Regions from separate parts of the Stenotrophomonas sp. YJH_SMC_79 genome, predicted to be linked through region 2. Evidence: riboswitches for the same ligand, from Rfam matches in the RefSeq annotation. Region 2 holds a riboswitch; the other holds the start of a gene.

Region 1 (8,958 bases), on a different contig from region 2:
CTGCGGGTAGACCAGGTTGATGGCAAAGGTCGGCCAACGCGGCAGGGCCGCGTCGAAGAGGTGGATCGGGAAGTTGCTGCTGATGCCGCCATCGGAGAACCAGCAGATGCGGAAGGCGGTGATCACCGGGCCGCAGGCCTGCCCGGCGCTGGTCAGCCCTTCCATGCTGTCGGCCACGTTGTGCTCGGGGTCGGCCGCCGGCGCAGTCGGCTCGCAGCGACGCTCGCGGCGCGAAGGTTCGTGCAGCGGCACGGCGCTGATCAGCAGCGGGAAGCTCAGGCTCATGCGCGTGGCCACCAGCACCGGCAGCTGCGGGCCCGGCGGCAGGTGGTAGTACTGTCGTCCCTCCACGTCCAGCGGCGGTCCGGCCTGCGTCACCAGCCACTGCACCACGCTGGCCGGGAACAGCTGCTCGAACTCCTCGCGCAGGAACCAGAACTGCGCGCCACCCAGCGGCAGCGTGCGCGGCTCGTTGTGCGACACGCAGGTGGTGATCATCTGCAGGCTGATCGCATGCGGGCTGTCCGGTTCGCCGGCATAGCGCGGTGCGTCGTGCAGGTCCGCGAAGGTCAGCGGGGCATCCAGCGGCTTGCCGGACAATTGCTGCAGGCACGTGTGCAACCACTCGGTCAATGCCGGCTTGCGCGCATCGCGGCCGAGACCGCTGCACAGGCCCAGCAGGTTGCGCCGTGCCACCCGCGCGACCCGCAGCGCGGCACCGGCAACGCCCGCACCGTAGGCGCACAGCAGCGACGGCAGCAACGTGGCGGCCACGCCGCTCCAGCCGCCGCCCCACCAGCCCAGGCCCAGCAGCAACGCCAGCGACACCAGCACCTCAAGCGGCGCGATCTCGAACACCGCGATGGCCAGGCACAGCAGCTTATGCGGCAGGCTGGCATTGCCGGTCAGCACCACCAGCAGCCGATACGCCGCACGCGCACCGCGCGCCGGCTGGAACAGGCTGTAGATGAAACCGCGCCGCGACAGCTGCGTCGACACCGCCGACAAGCCGCCATAGCCCGCGTCGCCGGGCAGGTGCTCACCGGCCTGCTGGCGGCGATCACCGCAGGCCGCCGCAGCCGCCACCGCCGCGGCGATGGCGCCGGCCGAGGTGCCGCCGATGCTCTTGAAGCGATACTCGCGGGCCAGCGCCAGTACCGCATTGGGGTACACGATGCCGCTGGTGATGCCGCCTTTCATGACCAGATCGCAGTACTTGTCCGCCACTATCCTGCCCCCGCTGACTGTGCCCGAGATGCCATCCGACGCTACGGATGCAGTATGACGCGAAGCCTTCTCACCGCCTGAGAACCCGCCCACGGAAGCGCCACTGGCCGCCTCCAGCGGTACATGGCGGCAGCATGAAACCGAGGCATCCACGCACGGCGTGGATCCACCGCTCAGGCCCGGCCGGCAATCAACGCTGCTGCGGACAGAGCGCCACGCGCTTGCTGCCCGCATCGATCAGCACCACCGCGTCCTGCAGTGCGTGCGCGCCGATCACCGCCTCCGGGTAGTGATCAGAGACGCGCACGTCGAGATTGCGAAGCGTCAGGCCACCGACCACCAGCGGCACGTCCAGCCGTGCCCGGCCGCTCTGGATCCGGCCGTGGCTGAGGGCCAGTGGTTCGCCCGCGACAACCGTGCCGCTGGCTGCACGCTCATGGAGTGCAGCAGGCAGCACCAGCGCCACGTTTGCGCCGGTATCCAACTGTGCTTCGGTCGTAACCGTGCCGATCTGCACCGGAATGCGGAAGGCCCGCGTGTAAGCCAGCGTGCCCGGCTGCCCCGGCAGCAATCGATGGTCGCGGCGAAAGCGCAGCCGCTTGCGTGGGAAGTCGAGCAGCAGCAGGCCATCGTCGAAGAAATCGCGCGCCAGGATCCCATCGAAGGCGGCGGCCTCGGACTGTCGGGCGTTGTAGTCGCGGGTGATCGCCACCACGTCCTGGCGGCGCACGCCACCAAGGGCGAGCGCATCGAAGCGGACCGTAGCGGCATCGGCGGTGCGCACGCCATCGGAATGAGAGGCGGTGCCCCCCATTGGCAGATTCAGCGCGCGCACCAGGCGGGTATCGGCACGTGCCACACCACTCGCACCGGTATCGACGGCGAAGCGGAACGTACCTGCGTCATTGACCTGCACCTGCAGGTAGATGCGCCCATCGACAACCTCGAACGGAACATCGATGACGGTTTCACCGGGCGCAGTGGCCAATGCACATGCCGGGCCAGGTGAAGGCAGTGCATGGGCCCATCCGGAAAGGCAGAGCAGCCCCATCGCCCATACGGGCAGGCAGCGCCGCCTGGCACGGGTCGGGGCAGTTGGATGCCCGGTGCGGGCGTGTGGGTGCGTTGCGGCAAGACTGTCCATGGGCAGGGTTCCAAGCGGTCCTGCAGCATGGATGCGCCACGGGCCCGCACGGTTGCACCCTGCGGACCTTGACCATCGCCGCCAACGGGTTCACCGTGCACACGCCGAAGGTATCCTTCCCGACGTTTCGATAACGGGATGGATTTAAACGGGAATCCGGTGAAGGCGCCTCGCGCGCCCATTCCGGAGCTGCCCCGCAGCGGTGAATGGAAACGAATCCTGCCAACAGCACTGGGCACATGCCTGGGAAGCGGCAGGTAGTAGGTGGGCTGCGGCCCGTGTCCATCAGCCCGAATACCGGCCACGGCCGGGGGACACGACCGTCCCCTGATTCGACCTGGACTCTCCGCGGGGAGGGTGCCGGGGCCGCCGTTGTCCTGCGCGTGCAGGCAGCGCGGCCGCGCGCGTCCTTTTCACGGTATCCGGCCCGCCCTGTTCCACCCACGCGCTGATGCATGGGCCACCGTCGCTGCCGGCGGTCCATGCGGTACCTGACGATGACCGATCTCCAACGCCCCACCCTGACCCTGCCCGCCGACGGCAAGCGCCTGCTGCTGCATTCGTGCTGCGCGCCCTGTTCGGGCGAAGTGATGGAGGCGATCACCGCCTCCGGGATCGACTACGCGATCTTCTTCTACAACCCCAACATCCACCCGGTGAAGGAGTACGAGCTGCGCAAGCAGGAGAACATCCGCTTCGCCGAGCAGCACGGCATTCCCTTCATCGATTGCGACTACGACACCGACAACTGGTTCAGCCGTGCGCGTGGCATGGAGAACGAGCCCGAGCGCGGTATCCGCTGCACGATGTGCTTCGACATGCGTTTCGAGCGCACCGCGCTGTACGCGCATGAACACGGCTACGACACCATCAGCTCGTCGCTGGGCATCTCGCGCTGGAAGAACATGACGCAGATCAACGACTGCGGCATCCGCGCCGCATCGCGCTATGAAGGCCTGCAGTACTGGGACTACAACTGGCGCAAGGGTGGCGGTGCCAGCCGCATGATCGAGATCAGCAAGCGCGAGCAGTTCTACCAGCAGGAATACTGCGGCTGCGTGTACTCGCTGCGCGATGCCAACCGCCATCGCCGCGAGAACGGCCGGGAGCGGATCAGGATCGGCCTGCTGTACTACGGGCAGGACGCTGAGACGCCGCAGGGCGATTGACCTGCGCCGCCGGGGCGGCCACGCTGGTCGCCCCCTTGTGATGTAGTGGATCTGCCATGACCGCCCTGCCCGCCGATGTCGCCCTGCTGGTGATCGACCTGCAGCCGGACTTCATGCCCGGTGGCGCGCTGGCCTGCGACCAGGGCGATGCGCTGGTGGCACCGATTGCCGGACTGCTGGCACAGCGCCGCTACCGCACGGTGGTGGCCACCCAGGACTGGCACCCGGCCGGCCACGCCTCCTTCGCCAGCCAGCACCCCGGCAAGCGTCCGTTCGAGACCATCCTCCTGCACGCGCAGCCGCAGACGCTGTGGCCCGACCATTGCGTGCAGGGCAGCGATGGCGCCGCGCTGCACCCGGGCGTGGACTGGACCGTGGCCGACCTGATCCTGCGCAAGGGCACGCGCCAACAGGTGGATTCGTACAGCGCCTTCCGCGAGAACCACGGCCCCGATGGCGAGCGCCCGGCCACCGGCCTGGCCGGCTGGCTGCACGAGCGCCGCATCCGCGAAGTGCACGTGTGCGGCCTGGCCCGCGACTACTGCGTGCTGTGGAGCGCGCAGGACGCGGTGAAGTCCGGCTTCCGGGTGAAGTTCCTGTGGGAGCTGACCAAACCGGTGACCGAGGCCAACGACGCAATGGTGCGCGAGGCGCTGGGGAAGGCGGGAATCGCGATCGCCTGACCGACATCGGTAGTGCCGGCCGCTGGCCGGCAACCCCGGGATCCCTGCTGTTGCCGACCCGCGGCCGGCACTACCGGAACACCACCGTGCGGTGCCCGTTGAGCAGGATGCGGTGCTCGACATGCCTGCGCACGGCACGCGCCAGCACCAGCGATTCGGTGTCACTGCCCAGCCGCACCAGCTCACGCGGTGCCATGGCGTGGTCCACACGCGCGACGTCCTGTTCGATGATCGGACCTTCGTCCAGATCCTCGGTGACGTAGTGCGCGGTGGCGCCGATGATCTTGACCCCGCGCGCGTGCGCCTGGTGATAAGGCTGCGCGCCCTTGAAGCTGGGCAGGAAGCTGTGGTGGATGTTGATCGCACGGCCCGCCAGCGCGCGGCACAGCGTGGGCGACAGGATCTGCATGTAGCGCGCCAGCACCACCAGGTCGATGCGCTCGCGCTCGACCAGGTCGATGATCTGCTGCTCCTGCACCGCGCGCGTTTCCGCGTTCACCGGCAGATGATGGAACGGCACCTGGTAGGACGCGGCCAGCGGCGCGAAGTCGGCATGGTTGGACGCCACTGCGGCGATGTCCACCTTCAGCTGGCCGCTGTGGGCACGGAACAGCAGATCGTTGAGGCAGTGCCCCTGCTTGCTGACCAGCACCAGCAGCCGCGCGCGGCGTCGGCCATCGTGCAGCTGCCAGTCCATGCCGAAGCCTTCGGCGAGCGTGGCCATGGCCGTGTGCACGGTCTCCAGCGGCAGGCTGGCGTCGCGGTCGAAGTGCACGCGCAGGAAGAAGCGGCCGCTTTCCTCATCGCCGAACTGCTGCGCGTCGAGGATGTTGCAGCCGTGGTCGAACAGAAGGCCGGACACGCGGTAGACGATGCCGGTGCGGTCGGGGCAGGACAGAGTAAGAATGGAATCGGGGCGCATCTTCCGAGTGTAGGGCAGCGACCTGCCTGCCGGATCGATGGTCTCCGATGCAACCGAACTGCTTGGTTCAGTCCCAAGCGATACTTGGGCGTCCCCATGGCAAGCTGGTCGGTCATGAACCTGTTGCAACTGATCCGCAGCTTCACCCGCACCGCAGAGACCGGCAGCATTGCCGCCGCGGCCCGCATCCTTGGCATCAGCGCCACCGCAGTCGGCCAGAACATCAACCGTCTGGAGGCCCATCTGGGCGTACGGTTGCTGAACCGAAGCACGCGCCAGCTGGCCCTCAGCGAGGCCGGTGCGCTGTACCTGGCCCAGGTGCGCCACATCGAAGCCGACCTGGCACGCGCGCAGGCCATGGTCACCGCCGGCGACATCGAACCGGCCGGGCCACTGCGCATCGCCAGCAGCAGCGCGTTCGGTCGCCACGTGCTTGCACCGTTGCTGCCGTCGCTGCAGCAGCGCTATCCACAACTGCAGCTGGAGCTTCGCCTGACCGACCGCGCCGTGCAGCACGGGCCGGAAGCGGTGGATGCCAGCATCCGCATCGGTGCGCAGCTGGAGGACGGCGTAGTCGCACGGCAGCTGGCGCGCGTGCCCTTCGTGTTCTGTGCCTCACCGGCCTACCTGACGGCACACGGCACCCCGCAGCAACCCTCCGACCTGGGCAGCCATCGTGGTCTGCTGCACCGCTTCCCCACCGATGGCCGACCATTGCGCTGGGGCCTGCTGAAGGACGGCCAGCGCGTGGACGCCGCGCTGCCACCGAGCATGGTCTGTGATGACATCGATGCGCTGGCGACGCTGGCGGCGGCCGGTGCCGGCATTACCCGGCTGGCCGCATTCGTGGCCGAGCCGTACCTGCGCGATGGCCGCCTGCAGGCGGTGTTCGGCGCCAACACCGCGTGGCGCCCGGAACCGATGGAGGTCTACTTCTGCGTCAGCGACCGCCGCGACTTCACCGCCAAGATCCGCGCGCTGTTCGAGCACCTGCAGGCCGGCATCACGCCGGCCTGGCGGGTGTGAGCCTCAGCGTGCCTTGAATCAGCGTGCCTTGAACACGCCACGCGCGTCGCGCGGCTCGCAGCGCAGGTACTGCGGCGCCGGTTCCACGCTGTCGCGCAATGCAGCAGCAGCGTGCCACGGCCAGCGCGGGTCGTAGAGGATGCCGCGTGCCAGCGCGACCGCATCGGCGTGGCGATGGCGCAGGATCGATTCGGCCTGCTCCGGTTCGGTGATCATGCCCACGGCGATGACCGGCATGCGCACCTTGGCCTTGATCGCCGCCGCGAACGGCACCTGGTAACCCGGACCGACGGTGATCTTCTGGCGCTCGTCCAGGCCACCGCTGGAAACGTGCAGGAAGTTGCAGCCGCGCGCATCCATCACCTGCGCCAGCGCTTCGCTCTGCACCAGATCCCAACCACCGTCGACCCAGTCGCTGGCGGAAATGCGCACGCCCACAGCGACCTTGTCGGACACTGCCGCACGCACGGCATCGAACACTTCCACCAGCAGACGCAGGCGGTTCGGCAACGAGCCACCGTAGCCGTCGGTGCGGCGGTTGCTCAGCGGCGACAGGAACTGGTGCAGCAGGTAACCGTGGGCCGCATGCAGCTCGATCAGCTCGAAGCCCAGGCGCTCGGCGCGCACGGCGCTGGCGGCGAAGGCAGCGACGACTTCGGCAATGCCGGCCTCATCCAGTTCCTGCGGCGCCGGATCGGCTGCGTGGAACGGCAGCGGCGACGGCGCCACGGTGGCCCAGCCACGCGCATCATCGGCCGGCAGCTGGCCGCCGCCATCCCACGGGCGCTTCACCGACGCCTTGCGACCGGCGTGGCCGAGCTGGATACCCAGCGGCATCGGCGACCAGCGGCGGACGCTGGCCAGTACCTGTGCCAGTGCCGCTTCGGTGCCGTCATCCCACAGGCCCAGGTCGGCCCAGCTGATGCGGCCACGCGGCTCGACCGCGGTGGCTTCCAGGATCAGCAGGCCGGCGCCGGACTGCGCCAGGTTGCCCAGGTGCATGGCATGCCAGTCGCTGGCGCGGCCGTCTTCGGCGGAGTACTGGCACATCGGCGCGATGACGATGCGGTTGGACAGGGTCAGGGGGCCGAACGAGATCGGCGAAAACAGCTGGCTCAAGACGGTGATGAACGACGAAGGGGGTGCGTATTGCACCGCCGCACGGCCTGCGAATCAACCGTCTGGATGGATCGCTGTTTCGCGGGGGCGGGTCACCGGTAGCGCCGGGCACGGCCCGGCGCTACCGGGTCGCAAAACCCGCCAACGCCTCGGCGCAGTCCCGCTCATCCTTGAACTGCAGCAGGTCGTCGGCGCGGGTGCGGCCACGGTTCAGCGCCGCCACCGGCAGTCCTGCCCTGGCCGCTGCCTGCACGAAGCGGAAGCCGGAATAGACCATCAGCGACGAGCCCACCACCAGCACGGCGTCTGCCTGCTGCAGGTGCCCATGCACCGCCTCCACGCGGTCCCGCGGCACGTTTTCACCGAAGAACACCACGTCCGGCTTCAGCAGGCCGCCACAGTACGGGCAACCGGGCACCACGAAGCTGGAGAAATCGGTCTCCAGATCGGCATCGCCGTCGGGGGCGATGCCAGCCTCCAGGGCATCCCAGCCGGGATTGGCGTCCAGCAGGCGCTGCTGGAAGTCCTCGCGGCCGCTACGGCGCTCGCAGCCCATGCAGCGCACCAGGTCCAGGCGGCCATGCAGGTCGATCACGTTGCGGCTGCCGGCGCGCTGGTGCAGGCCGTCCACGTTCTGGGTCAGCAGTACCTGCAGCTTGCCGCTGTTTTCCAGTGCGGCCAGGGCCTGGTGGGTACCATTGGGCCGTGCCAGGCCGAACCGCGGCCAGCCCAGCAGGCTGCGCGCCCAGTAGCGCTGGCGGGTGGCCGCTTCGCCCATGAACGCCTGGTAGGTCACCGGTGGCGTACGTTTCCACTGGCCGTCGGTATCGCGGTAATCGGGAATGCCCGAGGCGGTGCTGCAACCGGCACCGGTCAGCACGAACAGGCGCTGGGCGCGGTCGATGAAGTCGGTCAGCGGCAGGGTCATGGGTACCAGATGGGGGCGCATGCGCGCCCCGGCAAGCGCCGGTCCAGTCGGCCGGGTCAGGCCACCGGCAGGGGTGGCACTGCGATCGGATGGCCTTCCTCGTCCAGCGCGATCATCACGAAGTGGCCGCGGGTACACAGCTTGCGCTCGCCGCTGTGCAGGTCTTCGGCGACCAGCTCCACCTCGACCTTCATCGAGCTGCGGCCGACTTCGACGATGCGGCCGATGGTTTCCACCATCTGGCCGATGCGGATCGGCAGCTTGAAGTCGACCTGGTCGCTGCGCGCGGTCACCACGGTGCGGCGCGAGTAGCGCGCAGCGGCCAGGAAGGCGGCCTTGTCCATCCACGCCAGCGCCTGGCCACCGAACAGGGTGCCGAGGTGGTTGGTGTGGTTCGGGAAGACGATTTCGGCCATGCGCACTTCGGTGGGCGGCACGGTCTCGGGGATCGGGGTCATGGGGGTGCTTCGGTGTGTGGGGTCCGGTAATTTTATGCGACCGGCGTGACGGCCATCGGAACGCATGTGCAATGGCCACCTGGCAGCGGTGCCTGCGCAGGCACCGCCCGTGGCAGGCGCTACACTGCGCCACGCCCACCGCCAGGACCGCCCATGCCCGCCACTTCCGACCTTCTGGCTTTTGCACTGGTCTCGCTGGCCATGGTGATCACGCCCGGGCCGAACATGATCTACGTCATCTCGCGCTCGATCTGCCAGGGGCCCATGGCGGGACTGATCTCG
Region 2 (8,958 bases):
CTATCCGCGCGGCCTGGACCTGGCCACCGCGCATGCGGTGGCGGTGATCGACGACCTGCGTGAACTGCCGGGGTTGCAGGACTGCTGCAACGGATGACCCCGGGTCGATGCAAGGGGTAGTGCCGGCCGCTGGCCGGCAACCTGGAATGCGTTGCCGAAGATCACGATGTTGCCGGCCAGCGGCCGGCACCACCATGACCATCGCGGTCATTTCGTCTGGCAACGCATGCTCTGCCTGGCGCCGGGCGATGCCCGGCGCGCTCCTTCATTTCGGCTGGTAACGCACGCTCAACTGGTACTCACGGCCGGGCTGGTTGAACCACGCCACGGTCTCATACCTGCGGTCGAACACATTGGCGGCACGTGCCAGCAGCGACCACGACGGCGTCAGCGCGTACTCGGCGCGCAGATCCAGCGTGCCGTAACCTCCCACCTTCACCATGTTGGCGGCATCGTCGTAGCGCTTGCCGGCACCCTGTACGGTCAGGCCGGCGCGGAAGTTGCCGAAGCGACGGTCGATGTCCAGGCGCGCGGTCTGCTGCGCGCGGCGTGGCAGCCAGTTGTCGAACTGGGTGCTGCCGCCGGTGCGGTTGCGCGGGTCGGTGTAGCTGAGCTGTGCGTTGATGTCGAAGCCGGCCAGCAGCACGCCGCCGGTCAGTTCGGCACCGCGGATGCGGGACTTCTCCACCTGCTGCATCTTGAAGGTCGCCGCATCGTAGGTGATCAGATCATCGATGCGGGTTTCATACACATCCAGACCCCAGTGCCAGCCCTGGCCCTGCTGCGAAACGCCCAGGTTGGCACTCTTGGATTTCTCCGGGTTCAACGTAGGCACGCCGCTCCACGGGTCGTACAGATCGCTGAAGGTCGGTGCCTTGAACGCCGTGCCATAGCTGGCGTTGACGCGCAGGCCGTGGCCCAGTTCCACGGCCCAGCCAACGCTGCCGGTAGCGTGGTTGCCGAACTGCTGGTTGTCGTCGTTGCGTGCGCTGGCCTGCAGCTGGTGGCGTCCGAAGCGGCCCTGGTACTGCACGAACACGCCGGTGTTGCGGCGACTGTCGACGAGGTAACCCGCGCTGCTGCCATCCAGGTTGTCTTTGCTCCAGTCCACGCCTGCGCTCAGCAGCTGGCCCTCCGCCACGCCGAAATCGCCCTGCAGCGAGGCGCTGTCGCGATGGGTCTGTGCGCTGCCACGTGCACCGAAGTCGCCGAAGTTGTCCGACTCGTTGTCACTGCGGCCGACGTTGGCGGTGAATGCCAAGCGCTCGGACGGGGTGTAGCGCACCTTGCCGGCCAGCACCTGCTGGCGGGTTTCCGAATAGTTGTAGTAGCCGTCGTAGTGGTTCTTGCCGTCGGCGCGCAATGCGCTGCCTTCCACGTTCCACTGGTCGTTGAAGCTGTAGCCACCGCGCAGACTCTTGGACAGGTTGCGGTAGCCGTCGCGATCGGGCTCGTCGGCGAAACAGCCGGTGAACAGCGTGGCCGAGCCGCGGCAGGCATCGATGCCATCGGAATGCTGGTAGGCGATGTCGGCACCGAACCAGCCGCGTTCGCTGCCACCACCAATGCCGCCGCTGGCTTCGCGCAGCCCGTTGCTGCCGCCGCCGAGCTGGAAGTGCGGGGCGAAATCGCCCTGGTTGCGACGGGTGAAGATCTGGATCACGCCACCGATGGCGTCGGCACCGTACAGGCTCGACTGCGGGCCGCGAACGATTTCGACGCGTTCGATCTGCGCCAGCGGCAGGTCCTGGTACATGGCCAGGCCGAGGTCGGCGCTGTTGATGCGCACGCCATCCACCAGCACCACGGTGTGGCCGGAATTGGTACCGCGCAGGAACAGCGAGCTCTGCTTGCCGAGGCCGCCGGAGTTGGTCAGGTTGATACCGGCGCGGCCACGCAGCAGTTCCTGCAGCGAAGTGGCCTGGCTGGATTCGATCTGCGCGCGGTCGATCACCTGTGCCGGCGCGATGCTGTCCTGCAGGGCGATCGGGGTGCGGGTGGCGGTGACCAGGATCTGGTCGAGCGCGGTGGTGGCCTCGCTGGCCTGGGCCAGCGCGGGCAGGGCGGCCAGCACGGCCAGGGACAGCATTCGGGACTGCAGCTTCATGGGGGGACTCCAGGTGCCACGCACGCCCGCGTGGCGAAGGGGAGGAGCCGCGAAGGCAGGCACGCGCCGACGCCGCAGCGCGCGCCACGGTCATCCAGCGCCATGCCCACCGCATCGCGACCTGAGGCTTCCGGGCCGGTCTCCGGGCTCGCCGCCGGGTGGCGCGAGGCCACCGTCCAGGCGCCTTCCCATGCCTGTGGCACAGTGGCGTTGTTGCCTGGAACTGACGTGCTTACCGTTGCGGGGGCAGCGCCGGCCTGGCGTGGAATCACGCGTCACCGGCTTCCCGTTTCAACCTGCCGGCCGGGGCCGCAGGTCACCTGGAAGTGCGCGCAGTCTACGGCATCGCAGGCAGTGCCGTTGCGTCGCGCCTGCACGACTGCCTTTGCTGTGCCTTTAGAATGGTTGCTCGATCCCGTGGTGCCGTTGCCGATGTCCGCCCGTTTTCCGCTGTACCTGCGTTGCCCGTCCGGGACGCGCGCATGATCCTCGACCTGGTCCGCCATGCCGGCAACGGCCGTGATGAATACCTCGATGGCCGCAGCGACCCACCGCAGCTGGCCGGCCTGCCGAAGGAGCTGGTCGAGGCCTATGCCGGGCAGCGCTGGGAGCGGGTGGTCAGTTCGCCGCGGCTGCGTTCGCTGCATACGGCCATGGCGCTGGCCACCCCGCGCGGGCTGGACGTCGAAGCGGACGAGGAATGGGAAGAGCTGGATTTTGGCGACTGGGACGGGCAATCGCTGTTCGACCTGCCGGAAGATGCGCTGGCCGCCTTCCACGCCGATCCGCATGCGTTCCCACCGCCGAACGGCGAGAGCTGGGGGCATTTCGAGCGGCGCATCGCGCGCGCGCTGGATCGCCTGCTGGATGACGATGACCCGGTGCCGACGCTGGTGGTCAGCCACGGTGGCCCGTTGCGCATGGTGCTGTCGCAGGTCTGCGGCCTGCCGATGTCGCTGTGCTGGGCCCTGCGTATCGACCACGGCACCCGCCTGCGGGTGTGGCTGGAGCGTGGCGAGGTCGGGCTGGTGGGTGAGCTGCTGGAGCTGCAGCAGCCTTGATCGCACTCGCCGGGCATGGCCCGGCGCTACCGATCCCGCATCACAGCGGTAGTGCCGGCCGCTGGCCGGCAGCTTCAGGACCGATGAAAAGACCATGCAGTTGCCGGCCAGCGGCCGGCACTACCGGTGCAGTCAATCCTCGTCCGCGTCCTCGGTCACGCTGTCCTCAGCGTCATCGTCGGCATCGAAGCGCTGCTCATGCACCGGGCCCGAGGCCGGGCCGGCTGCCTTCAGCGGATGCGCAGCGATGCGCGCTTCGTAATCCTGCACCAGTGCTTCACGCTGTGGCTCGCTCAGCTCCTGCCAATGGCAGTCCAGCAACGCGCCTTCCAGCGAGTACAGCAGGTTCAGGCTGGGCTTGAAGCCGGCGCGCTTGACCTTGACGAAGGCGCCGACGGCTCCGATCGCGACCAGGTCGTCGCGGCTGCGCAGGCCGACCTGGCGCAGCCACGCCGCACTTTTCGGGCCGATGTTGCGCAGCTTCGGCGTGCTCATCCCAACGCCTCGACGAACACGCGGGCGATGGCTTCCAGGCCGGCCTGATCTTCTGCGTCGAAGCGGCCGACCTTCGGGCTGTCGATATCGAACACGCCGATCAGTTCATCGCCGCGCAGCAGCGGCACCACCAGTTCCGAGCGCGAGGCCGAATCGCAGGCGATATGGCCGGGGAAGGCGTCGACGTCCTCCACGCGCTGGGTCACGCGCTGGCTGGCGGCGGCTCCGCACACGCCCTTGTCCAGCGGGATGCGCACGCAGGCCGGCAGGCCCTGGAACGGGCCGACCACCAGTTCCTTGCCGTCGTACAGATAGAAGCCCACCCAGTTCAGGTCGGGCAGGGCATGGTAGACCAGCGCAGAGAGGTTGGCCGCGTTGGCGATGCGGTCGGACTCGCCGTAGACCAGGCCACGGGCCTGTTCCAGCAGCTGGGCGTATTGTTCCGGCTTGCTGCCGGTGAGCGAGGCATTGGCGAACATGCCAGCAGTCTAGCAAGCGCGCCGGGCCGGTGATAATGCACGCACTGTTGCCCTGCTGGAGCCCTTGATGCCGTTGCCCACCCCGCTGCCGCCAGCCCTCTTCGTTACCGGCACCGATACCGAGATCGGCAAGACCGCGGCAAGCACCGCGCTGCTGCATGCGCTGCGCCGGCGTGGCCTGCGCGCGGTTGGCATGAAGCCGGTGGCCAGCGGCAGCGAGGATCTGGGACAGGGCCTGCGCAACGAGGACGCGCTGGCGCTGCAGGCAGCCAGCTGGCCGGTGCCGGACTACGCCGATCTGAATCCGTATGCGCTGCGGCAGCCGCTGGCACCGGAGCTGGCCGCTGCCGAGGACGGCGTGCAGGTGGAGCTGGCGCCGATCGTGGCCGCGTTCGAACGCCTGCGCGCGCAGGCCGACATCGTGGTAGTGGAGGGCGTCGGTGGTTGGCTGGCGCCGGTCTCGGCCACGCTGGACCAGCTCGACCTGGTGCGCGCACTGCGGTTGCCGGTGCTGCTGGTGGTGGGCATGCGGCTGGGCTGCGTCAACCATGCGCGGCTGACCGCGCAGTCGCTGCAGGCCAGTGGCGTGGAGTGCCTGGGCTGGATCGGCAACCACATCGACCCGGCCATGCAGCGCCAGGACGAGAACTTCGCCACGCTGCAGCAGCGCCTGCCGATGCCGTGCTGGGGCCGGCTGCCACATCTGCCGGGTGCGGGCGGTGCACAGCTCGCAGTGCACCTTGGCGATGGCTGAGGGTAGTGCCGGGCGCTGGCCGGCAACTGCTTCGATCCGGTGATCCCGATGTTGCCGGCCAGCGGCCGGCACTACCGTGCTGCAGACGCCAGCTCCCGCGCGATCGCGCCCAGCCGCTCCACCGCCCCAATGAAGCGCGCATCCAGCGTCTGGCAGCACGACAGCCGCAGGCAATGGCGATACCGCGCGCCACGTGAATACACCTGGCCGGGCATGAACACGATGTCCTCCTGCAGCGCACGCTCAAACAGTTCGCGCGTATCGATGCCCGGCAGTTCCAGCCACAGCAGGAAGCCGCCCTGCGGTTCAGTGGCGCGGGTGCCCGCCGGGAAATGCTCGGCCACAAGCTGGCGCAGCCGTCCGACCTGTTCGCGATACAGGCGACGCATGCGATGCAGGTGGTGCTCGTAGCTGCCCGCTTCCAGATAGGCCGCTACCGCGTCACCCAGCAGCTGCGGCTCACCACCGGTGGACTGGAACTTCAGCAGTGCGATGCGTTCGGCGAAGCGGCCACCATCGAGCCAGCCGATGCGATAGTCCGGCGCCAGCGTCTTGGAAAAGCCGCCGACCACCATCACCCAACCGTCGCGATCAAACGCCTTCAGCAGCGGCGCCGGCGGCTCGCAGAACTGCAGCTCGGCGTACACCGCATCCTCGATCAACGGCAGTTGGCGTGCATTGACCAGCTCGGCGAGGCGTTGCTTGGCGTCCATCGGCATGGTGCAGCCCAGCGGGTTGTGCACGGTCGGCATCACCACCAGCGCGGCCAGCGATGTGTGCTCCAGCAGCGTGTCCAGCGCATCGACATCTAGGCCCTGCTGCGGATGGGTGGGCAGTTCGATGGCCTGCAGGCCGAGGTTGGCCAGCAACGGGTACAGATTGAAGTAGGACGGTGCCTCGATGCCGACCGCGTCGCCGGGTTGGGTCACCGCACGCAATGCCAGCTGCAGCGCTTCCATTGCACCGTGGGTCAGCAGCAGGCGCCCGGCGTGGGTGTGCAGGCCCATGCGCGGACCGCGGCGCACGATCTGCGCCAGCAGCCGCGGCGAACCATTCGGGCGCGCGTAGGTCTCCACCGTCTGCTGGCCATGGCGTAGTACCTGCGCGGTGTGCTTGGCCAGCTGCGCGCCGGGATAGAACTGGCGACCGCGCGGGCCGGCGAAGGCCAGATCGATCACGCCCGGGCGGCGCTGCGCCTCAAGCACGCGCGCCATCAACACCTGCTGCAGCGGTGCAGTGGGTGCCGAGGGCACATCGCGCAACGAGCGTTCCGGCACCGACAGTCGTGGCGCGACCTCGAAGCCGGCCTTGGGCCGAGGAATCACCAGACCAGCGTCTTCCAGCTGGCGATAGGCGGCAATCACCGTGTTGAGGCTGAGCCTGCGTTGTGAGGCCATCTGCCGCAGCGAGGGCAGGCGGCTGCCAACCGGAAGGCGACCGCCGTGAATGGCCTCGGCCAGTTCGTCGGACAGCCGTTGGTAGCGGGGCGGGATCATCGCGCTCTGGTCATCTGTATCCATCGAATTTCCCGCCATCTGGTGCTGTACCCATGATGATGGCGAGCCTAGCATGTCGTTGTCGGCCGGGCCTGATCGGGGCGTGGCCGGTACTTTCCAAGCGCACGGCTGGATGGCCGTGCGTTTTTTTTTTGCAGGTAGTGCCGGCCGCTGGCCGGCAATCCCTGGATCCCCAGGAGCCGGCCAGCGGCCGGCACTACCCGGGTCGTTACCGCATCGGCACCAGCGCCGCATCGCGCCGGTACAACGCCGGGAACTGCCTGCCCAGCGTGGCCAGCTTCGGTGCGTCGTAGTAGCGGATGTAGGCCGCCTGCGGGTAGTTCGTCATGTAGTTCTGGTGGTAGCTCTCGGCCGGGTAGAAGCGCTGGCCGCTGACCAGCTGGGTGACGATCGGCGCGCGGTAGCTGCCGGCCTGGCCGAGCTGGGCGATGTAGGCGCGGCTGGCCGCCTGCTGGCGGGCGTCGTCAGTGAAGATCGCCGACCGGTACTGGCTGCCGTGGTCCGGCCCCTGGCGGTTGAGCTGGGTCGGGTCGTGTGCCACCGAGAAGAACACCTGCAGCAACTGCCCGTAGCTGACCTGGCGCGGGTCATAGTCGATCTTCACCGCCTCGGCATGGCCGGTCTGGCCGCTGCTGACCCGTTCGTAACGCGCGTTGGCGGCGCTGCCGCCGATATAACCGGAGACGGCATTGCTCACGCCCTTGACGTGCTGGAACACGCCCTGCACCCCCCAGAAGCAGCCACCGGCAAACACCACGCTGGCGTGGGTGGCGTCATCGCGGAACGCGGCATCGCCGCTGGGTGCTGGCAGCGCGCCGGTCTGTGCGCTGGCTTCGACCGGTGCCGCGATGGCGCCGTGGTCAACCAGCAGCACACCGGCGATCAATGCCGTGGCCACCAGGCCTGCAACACCGGCAGCAACGCCCTGTTCAAAGGAGAGTTTCATCATGTCCTCCCGTTTCAACCAAAGGTGAAGGCATAGGCCTGCACGCCCGCATCGAGGAACTCGATCTCGAAGCGGTGCGGGCCGACCGTGCCGCGCTGGCGGATCAGCTGGTACAGGCGGTGCTCGTCGACCACGCCGCTGCCATCGGCTCCGACATCGCTGCCGGCATCGGCGGCGGGCAGCGGCTTGCCGTCCAGCCAGACCCGGAAACGCACCGGCGTGCCGTCGTGGGCCGGTGCCAGCACCAGGTGCAGGTCGCGCGCATGGAACTGGAAGGCGATGCGGCCACCAGCCTGCTGCAGCTGTGCCGCTTCATCGGTGACGGTCCAGTGCCCGGACAGCCCCCACTGGTTCAACGCCAGGGTGGCCGGCAACGTGTAGTCGAACGCAGCGTCGCTGCGCTGCCCGCCGGGCGAGGCGAACTGCTCGGCGCGGGCGTGGCCCAGATAGGTTTCCGGCGAGCGCAGATTGCCCATGTCGGCCTGCGCGGCCACGCCCTTCAGGTCGGCGGCAGCGGGATCGGCCGGTGGCGGCAGATGGGTCTGGCCGGCTTCGGTCAGCAGGCGGCGGATCATCTGTTCCGAGCGCGCATAGTTGCCTTCGCCGAACTGGTGGCCGCGGATGTTGCCCTGTGCATCGACGAAGTACTGCGCCGGCCAGTAGCGGTTGTTGAACGCGCGCCAGATCGTGTACTGGTTGTCGAGCGCCACCGGGTACTCGACCTTCAGCTGCTGCACCGCCTTCATGACGTTGCGCGGGTCACGCTCGAAGGCGAATTCCGGGGTGTGCACGCCGACCACCACCAGGCCGTGGTCGCGGTAGCGGCGTTCCCATTCGTGCACGAACGGCATCGCGCGCAGGCAGTTGATGCACGAGTACGTCCAGAAATCGACCAGTACCACCTTGCCGCGCAGCTGCTGGGCCGTCAGCGGCGGGCTGTTGAGCCAGCCGGTGGCGCCGTCCAGCGCGGGCAGGGTGCCTTCCACCGGCAACGGTGCATCGGCCGCGGCGTTGGCACCGGCCATCATCATCATCGGCGGTGCCGCCGGCTGCGCGCCGGGCACCGCATCCAGCAGGCCCTGCTCGATACGCGCGGTGCTGACCGTTGAAAGACGGGTGAGCAGGCCGGTATCCCAGCCCATGCCGATCGCCACCACCGCCAGCAGCGCGGCCACGCCCAGCACCTTGCGCAGCACATCGCCGAGGCCAAGCCGCGCCTGCAGTGCACGGAACACGCGGCCGCCCACCCACACCGCCAGCGCCAGTGCGGTGATCGCACCCAGTGCATAGGCCAGCAGCAGCGCACTGGTACCGACGCTGGCGCCATGCAGGGCCGCACCGGTCAGCACCAGGCCGAGGATCGGCCCGGCGCATGGTGCCCACAGCAGGCCGGTGGCGATGCCGATCAACAGCGAGGTCCATGCGCCGCCATGCCCAGCAGCATCAGCGGCATCGGCACGCGCGCTCAGGCGTGCACCCACACGCTGGAACGGCGCCAGCAGATGGTCGGCCAGTCGTGGCCATAGCAGTGCCACCGCGAACAGCGCCATCAGCAGCAGGGCGATCCAGCGTCCGACCTGGTTGGCCTGCGCCACCCAT

The links. A riboswitch is a leader RNA that binds a small molecule or an ion and turns the genes downstream of it on or off. The one in region 2 is predicted to bind cobalamin.
Region 1: it holds a riboswitch for cobalamin, as region 2 does, so the genes downstream of both, AC5P57_RS18200 (epoxyqueuosine reductase QueH) here and btuB (TonB-dependent vitamin B12 receptor) in region 2, are expected to answer to the same signal.

Annotation. Positions count from the first base shown of each region.
Region 1 covers NZ_JCAFRK010000005.1:130,077-139,034, forward strand. The annotation lists gene AC5P57_RS18190 (RpoH suppressor) at 1-1,200, opposite strand, end outside; gene AC5P57_RS18195 (aspartyl protease family protein) at 1,418-2,215, opposite strand; cobalamin riboswitch at 2,477-2,691, shown strand; gene AC5P57_RS18200 (epoxyqueuosine reductase QueH) at 2,854-3,540, shown strand; gene pncA (bifunctional nicotinamidase/pyrazinamidase) at 3,597-4,223, shown strand; gene purU (formyltetrahydrofolate deformylase) at 4,294-5,145, opposite strand; gene AC5P57_RS18215 (LysR family transcriptional regulator) at 5,260-6,171, shown strand; gene AC5P57_RS18220 (NADH:flavin oxidoreductase/NADH oxidase) at 6,190-7,290, opposite strand; gene AC5P57_RS18225 (NAD-dependent protein deacetylase) at 7,412-8,218, opposite strand; gene AC5P57_RS18230 (acyl-CoA thioesterase) at 8,275-8,676, opposite strand; gene AC5P57_RS18235 (LysE family translocator) at 8,830-8,958, shown strand, end outside.
Region 2 covers NZ_JCAFRK010000006.1:217,916-226,873, reverse strand. The annotation lists gene gph (phosphoglycolate phosphatase) at 1-97, shown strand, start outside; gene btuB (TonB-dependent vitamin B12 receptor) at 266-2,107, opposite strand; cobalamin riboswitch at 2,224-2,446, opposite strand; gene AC5P57_RS20430 (histidine phosphatase family protein) at 2,590-3,168, shown strand; gene AC5P57_RS20425 (TfoX/Sxy family protein) at 3,301-3,663, opposite strand; gene AC5P57_RS20420 (GAF domain-containing protein) at 3,660-4,142, opposite strand; gene bioD (dethiobiotin synthase) at 4,210-4,896, shown strand; gene AC5P57_RS20410 (aminotransferase-like domain-containing protein) at 4,968-6,416, opposite strand; gene msrA (peptide-methionine (S)-S-oxide reductase MsrA) at 6,622-7,359, opposite strand; gene AC5P57_RS20400 (cytochrome c biogenesis protein DipZ) at 7,374-8,958, opposite strand, start outside.